DNA from 2 places in the Streptomyces sp. NPDC039736 genome. Region 1 is predicted to be linked to the other one. Evidence: predicted binding sites of a transcription regulator. Region 1 holds the regulator's gene; the other holds the start of a gene.

The links. Region 1 encodes HrcA, which represses chaperone genes, less so after heat shock. Its sites were predicted from a motif close to TTNGCACTCNGNNNNNCNGAGTGCNAA; they were not measured.
Region 2: the regulator HrcA is predicted to act here: its motif matches at 2,226-2,252, upstream of groES (co-chaperone GroES).

Annotation. Positions count from the first base shown of each region.
Region 1 is NZ_JBVIUQ010000004.1:236,201-239,553, reverse strand. Features, by position in the region: gene ACZ56L_RS14415 (MBL fold metallo-hydrolase) at 7-738, opposite strand; gene hrcA (heat-inducible transcriptional repressor HrcA) at 911-1,927, shown strand; gene dnaJ (molecular chaperone DnaJ) at 1,928-3,067, shown strand; gene ACZ56L_RS14400 (nitronate monooxygenase) at 3,160-3,353, shown strand, end outside.
Region 2 is NZ_JBVIUQ010000006.1:15,523-18,875, reverse strand. Features, by position in the region: gene groL (chaperonin GroEL) at 1-1,629, opposite strand; gene groES (co-chaperone GroES) at 1,775-2,083, opposite strand; gene ACZ56L_RS19545 (polysaccharide deacetylase family protein) at 2,436-3,326, opposite strand.

The DNA of each region.
Region 1 (3,353 bases):
GACCGGTCAGCAGACCCCGAAACGGCGCGCCAGCGCGTCCCGTTGCGCCCGTACGAACGCCGCGTCCACCACGGCCCCGTGCCCCGGCACGTACACGGCGTCCTCGCCGCCCAAAGCCAGCAGCCGGTCCAACGCCTCGGGCCACCGCCCGCCGACCGCGTCCCGGCCCGCCTGCGGCTCCCCGGACTCCTCCACCAGGTCCCCGCAGAAGACGACCCCGGGGCCGCCCCGGAGGCCCGGTACGAGGGCCACCAGGTCGTGCCCGCTGTGCGCGGGCCCCAGGTTGGCGAACAGGACACCGCGCCCGCCGCCCAGGTCGAGGGTGCGTTCGTCGGACACCAGGTGCCGCGGGGCGCGCAGCAGCTCCGCGGCCTCGACGGCGGCGTCGTGCGGCACCCCCTGCCGGGCCGCGTCGTCGGCGAGCGCGTCGCGCTGCGTGGTCAGCAGGACGTCCATGCCGGACGCGGCGAAGACCTCGACGCCGGCGAACGCCCCGGTGCCCAGGACGTGGTCGAAGTGCGGGTGGCCGAGAGCGACGTGCGTCACTCTGCGGCCCAGGAGGGCCTCGGCCTGCGTCCGTACCTCCGCGCCCTCCCGCAGCGAGGAGCCCGTGTCGTACAGCAGGGCCCCCCGGGCCCCCGCCACCAGGCCGATCGTGGCGTCCCAGCCGGGCATCCGCCGCCTGCCGACCCCCGGAGCGAGACGTTCCCAGCCTGCCTCTTCCCATCGCATGTCCATACCGTGACGCTAGCGTGAGCAGCCGCCCTTGCCCGGACCGGACCGCGCCGCCGTACACTGACCCGGGGAATCGCTGGCACTCGCACACGGTGAGTGCCAAGCGGGACACCGGGGCACAAGCTCCACATGTCCGATCGGCACCAGGGAACATCACGGCTTGGAGGTGTGCGCGATGCTCAGTGAACGCAGACTTGAAGTGCTGCGCGCCATCGTCCAGGACTACGTCGGCACGGAGGAGCCCGTCGGCTCCAAGGCCCTCACCGAGCGTCACCAGCTCGGGGTCTCCCCGGCCACCGTGCGCAACGACATGGCGGCCCTGGAGGACGAGGGGTTCATCGCCCAGCCGCACACCAGCGCCGGGCGCATCCCCACCGACAAGGGGTACCGGCTGTTCGTCGACCGGCTGGCCGGGGTCAAGCCCCTGTCGACGCCGGAGCGGCGTGCCATCCAGAACTTCCTGGACGCCTCCGTGGACCTGGACGACGTCGTCGCCCGCACCGTGCGGCTGCTCGCGCAGCTGACCCGGCAGGTGGCGGTCGTGCAGTACCCGTCGCTGACGCGTTCCACGGTGCGCCATGTGGAACTTCTCTCACTGGCCCCGGCCCGGCTGATGCTGGTGCTGATCACCGACACCGGCCGCGTCGAGCAGCGGATGATCGACTGCCCGGCGCCGTTCGGCGAGACCTCCCTCGCTGACCTGCGGGCCCGGCTCAACAGCCGGGTCGTGGGCCGCAGGTTCGCCGACGTGCCGCAGTTGGTGCAGGACCTCCCCGAGTCGTTCGAGCCGGAGGACAGGGGAACCGTCTCGACGGTGCTCGCGACTCTCCTTGAGACACTGGTGGAGGAGACCGAGGAACGGCTGATGATCGGCGGCACCGCCAATCTCACCCGCTTCGGCCACGACTTCCCGCTCACCATCCGCCCCGTACTGGAGGCGCTGGAGGAGCAGGTGGTACTGCTGAAGCTGCTCGGCGAGGCCACCGAGTCCGGCATGACGGTGCGCATCGGGCACGAGAACGCCCATGAAGGACTCAGTTCAACGTCCGTGGTCGCAGTCGGCTACGGTTCGGGCGACGAGGCAGTCGCCAAACTAGGCGTGGTCGGACCGACCCGCATGGACTACCCCGGAACGATGGGAGCGGTACGCGCAGTGGCACGTTACGTCGGACAGATCCTGGCGGAGTCGTAAGTGGCCACGGACTACTACGCCGTACTCGGCGTGCGCCGCGACGCTTCCCAGGACGAAATCAAGAAGGCGTTCCGGCGCCTCGCCCGTGAGCTCCACCCGGACGTCAATCCGGACCCGAAGACCCAGGAGCGCTTCAAGGAGATCAACGCCGCCTACGAGGTGTTGTCGGACCCGCAGAAGAAGCAGGTCTACGACCTCGGCGGCGACCCGCTGTCGGCCTCCGGCGGCGGCGGTGCCGCGGGCGGCTTCGGCCAGGGCGGTTTCGGGAACTTCTCCGACATCATGGACGCCTTCTTCGGCACGGCGTCGCAGCGCGGCCCGCGCTCGCGCACCCGCCGCGGCCAGGACGCCATGATCCGCCTGGAGATCGACCTCAATGAGGCGGCCTTCGGCACCACCAAGGAGATCCAGGTCGACACCGCCGTCGTCTGCACCACGTGCAGCGGCGAGGGCGCGGCCCCCGGCACCTCCGCGCAGACCTGCGACATGTGCCGCGGGCGCGGTGAGGTCTCGCAGGTCACCCGGTCCTTCCTCGGCCAGGTCATGACCTCGCGCCCCTGCCCGCAGTGCCAGGGCTTCGGCACGGTCGTGCCGACGCCGTGCCCGGAGTGCGCCGGCGACGGCCGCGTCCGCTCCCGTCGCACCCTGACGGTGAAGATCCCGGCCGGTGTCGACAACGGCACCCGCATCCAGCTCGCGGGCGAGGGCGAGGTCGGCCCCGGCGGCGGCCCCGCCGGCGACCTGTACGTGGAGATCCACGAGCAGCCGCACCCCACCTTCCAGCGGCGCGGCGACGACCTGCACTGCACGGTCACCATCCCGATGACGGCGGGCGCCCTCGGCACCAAGGTGCCGCTGGAGACGCTCGACGGGGTCGAGGAGATCGACATCCGTCCCGGTACGCAGTCGGGCCAGTCGGTGCCGCTGCACGGGCGCGGGGTGACGCACCTGCGCGGCGGCGGGCGCGGTGACCTCATCGTGCACGTCGAGGTGCTGACGCCGTCGAAGCTGGACCCGCAGCAGGAGGACCTGCTGCGCCAGCTCGCGAAGCTGCGCGGCGAGGAACGGCCGCAGGGCCAGTTCCAGCCGGGGCAGCAGGGACTGTTCTCGCGGCTGAAGGACGCCTTCAACGGCCGCTGAGCCGGTGGGTGGCGGAACGGGGCCGGGCCTGGTGGCCCGGCCCCGTTCCTGTTCGATTCGGCGGGTCGGCCGTGTCGTGAAACGATGCGGGCATGTCTGTTGAGACCCGGGTGGTGCCCGCGCTGGGAGAGCTGTGCCGGCGCGGAATCGTGGCCGCGCCCATGGCCGGCGGGGTGTCCCGCCCCGAGCTGGCCGCGGCCGTGTCGGACGCGGGCGGGCTCGGCTTCCTCGCCGCCGGGTACAAGACCGCCGACGGAACGTACGAGGAGATCAAGCAGCTCCGTGC
Region 2 (3,353 bases), on a different contig from region 1:
TCAGTGGGAGTGGCCGTGACCGTGGCCGTGGCCGCCGTCGGCCTCTTCCTCGGCCGGCTTCTCGACGACCAGGGTCTCGGTCGTGAGCAGCAGGGAGGCGATGGAGGCGGCGTTCTCCAGGGCGGAGCGCGTCACCTTGACCGGGTCGATGACGCCGGCCTTGACCAGGTCGCCGTACTCGCCGGTGGCGGCGTTGAAGCCCTGGCCCTTGTCGAGCTCGGCGACCTTGGAGGTGATGACGTAACCCTCGAGGCCGGCGTTCTCGGCGATCCAGCGCAGCGGCTCGACGGCGGCGCGGCGGACGACCGCGACACCCGTGGCCTCGTCGCCGGTCTTGTCGAGGTTGCCCTCCAGGACCTTGACGGCGTGGACGAGCGCGGAGCCACCACCGGAGACGATGCCCTCCTCGACCGCGGCGCGGGTCGCGGAGATGGCGTCCTCCAGACGGTGCTTCTTCTCCTTGAGCTCGACCTCGGTCGCGGCGCCGACCTTGATCACGCAGACACCGCCGGCGAGCTTCGCCAGGCGCTCCTGCAGCTTCTCGCGGTCCCAGTCGGAGTCCGTGGACTCGATCTCGGCCTTGATCTGGTTGACGCGGCCCTGCACGTCCTCGCTGTTGCCGCCGCCGTCGACGATCGTGGTGTCGTCCTTGGTGACGGTCACGCGGCGGGCGGTGCCCAGCACGTCCAGACCGGCCTGGTCGAGCTTGAGGCCGACCTCCTCGGCGATGACGGTGGCACCGGTGAGGGTGGCCATGTCGCCGAGCATCGCCTTGCGGCGGTCGCCGAAGCCGGGGGCCTTGACGGCCACGGCGTTGAACGTGCCACGGATCTTGTTGACGACGAGGGTGGAGAGCGCCTCGCCCTCGACGTCCTCGGCGATGATCAGCAGCGGCTTGGAGCTGCCGGCCTGGATGACCTTCTCGAGCAGCGGCAGCAGGTCCTGGATCGAACCGATCTTGCCCTGGTGGATCAGGATGTACGGGTCGTCGAGGACGGCCTCCATACGCTCCTGGTCGGTCACCATGTACGGCGACAGGTAGCCCTTGTCGAAGGCCATGCCCTCGGTGAAGTCGAGCTCCAGGCCGAAGGTGTTGGACTCCTCGACGGTGATGACACCGTCCTTGCCGACCTTGTCCATCGCCTCGGCGATGAGCTCGCCGACCTGCTGGTCCTGCGCGGAGAGCGCGGCCACGGCGGCGATGTCGGACTTGTCGTCGATCGGGCGGGCGGTCGCGAGGAGCTCCTCGGACACGGCCTTGACCGCGGCGTCGATGCCCTTCTTCAGGGCGGCCGGGGACGCGCCCGCGGCGACGTTGCGCAGACCCTCGCGGACGAGCGCCTGGGCCAGCACGGTGGCGGTGGTCGTACCGTCACCCGCGATGTCGTTGGTCTTGGTCGCCACCTCCTTCACGAGCTGGGCGCCGAGGTTCTCGTACGGGTCGTCGAGCTCGACCTCGCGGGCGATGGTGACACCGTCGTTGGTGATGGTCGGGGCGCCGAACTTCTTGTCGATGACGACGTTGCGGCCACGGGGGCCGATCGTCACCTTCACGGTGTCGGCAAGCTTGTTGACGCCGCGCTCAAGGGCGCGACGGGCGTCCTCGTCGAACTTCAGGATCTTCGCCATGGAGCTTTTCAAGTCCTCTCGGAATAACGAACTGCGGCACGTCGCAGATGCAGAAAACGAACTACGCCCCTCGCCGCCCGGCGTGTGAGCGGGGGCCAGGGGCGCAGTCCAAGAAATGCGGGAAGTGAGGTACTCCCCGGCCTGCTTACTTCTCGATGATGGCGAGAACGTCGCGGGCCGAGAGGACGAGGTACTCCTCGCCGCTGTACTTCACCTCGGTGCCGCCGTACTTGCTGTACAGCACCACGTCGCCGACGGATACGTCGAGCGGAAGGCGCTCGCCGTTCTCGAAGCGGCCCGGGCCCACGGCGAGGACGACGCCCTCCTGGGGCTTCTCCTTCGCGGTGTCCGGGATGACCAGGCCAGAGGCCGTGGTCTGCTCGGCGTCGAGCGGCTGGACCACGATGCGGTCCTCAAGCGGCTTGATGGCAACCTTGCTGGCGGTCGTCACGATCCGGTCTCCCCCTTCGGAGATCTCACGGGGTTAACAGTCTGGGGTGGCGACCAGGTGGATCCGTCGTCGCGGGTGCCGGACCTGCCCGTCGCTGTGTTGGCACTCTCCAGTGGTGAGTGCCAGAGCCGAGACTATGACGCGGTTAGCACTCGGTCAAGCGGAGTGCCAATTGAAGACCCCCGGGGGTGGCACGCGCGTGCCGGGAGCGGGGGAGGACGCGGGTCCGTTCGGGGCGTGCGGGTACGTTCGGGGGCCCGGGTCCGCTCCAAGGGGCCGGGCCCGTTCGAGGGGCCCGGGTCCGTTCTGGGAGCGCGGCGGCGGGAGCGCCGCTGCGGGCGGGGCCGGCCGCGGGCTAGAGGTAGTCCTCCAGGCGGGCGACAGTGAAGCCCTGGTCCTGGATGCGGCGGAGCATGCGGGTCGTCATCTCGGTGATCGTCGAGCCCTTGAGCTCGGCGGGGCCGCGGAAGTGGGCGAGGACGATGTCGCCCGGCTTGAGGCGCTTGCCCTCCGCGTACTGCATGTTGTGGATCTGCATGGACTCCCGCCACAGGACGAGTGCCTTCACCCCGCAGGTCCCGGCGGCGCGCACGGTGGCGTCGTTGTAGTTGCCGTACGGCGGGCGGAAGAGAGTGGGGCGGGTGCCGAAGTGCGCCGCGAGGCGGTCCTGCTGGTCGCAGATCTGCTTGCGCTGGGCCTCGTAGGGGAGGGTGCGGAGGTTGGCGTGGCCGGTGGTGTGGTTCTGGATCGTGCCGTTGCCCGCGTCGCGGAGCTTCTTGAAGTGGCCGTAGTCGCTCCCGGCGACGCTGTGCGTGAGGAACATGCTGATCGGCAGCTTCAGGTCGCCGACCATCTTGACGAACTCGGGGTCCTTCTCGGCTCCGTCGTCGTAGGTGAGGAAGACGACCTTGTCGTTCGTCTTCACCCGGTCCAGGACGACCGGGGGCCCGGAGGGCTTGAGGACGGGGGTGCGGTCCGGGGACGCCGGGGCCGGCGCGAGGGGCTTGGCGAGGCCCCAGCGGGTGTACGCCTCGGCCGGTACGCCCCGGGGGTCGAGGCGGGGGGCGGCGGGGGCGGGGTTGCCGGGGGCGGTGGGGGTCTCGCGGTTCGCGGCCTTCGAGGGCCCCTCCCCCACCCCCTCCCCGGAGCCTCCTCCGGAACAGCCGCTCGCCCCCACGGCCAGCACACCCGCCGCCACCGCTCCCGCCACCCACAGCCCCGGCCGGCGCACCCGTACTCCGCTCACTGCGTTCCTTCGCCCTTCGACAACGAC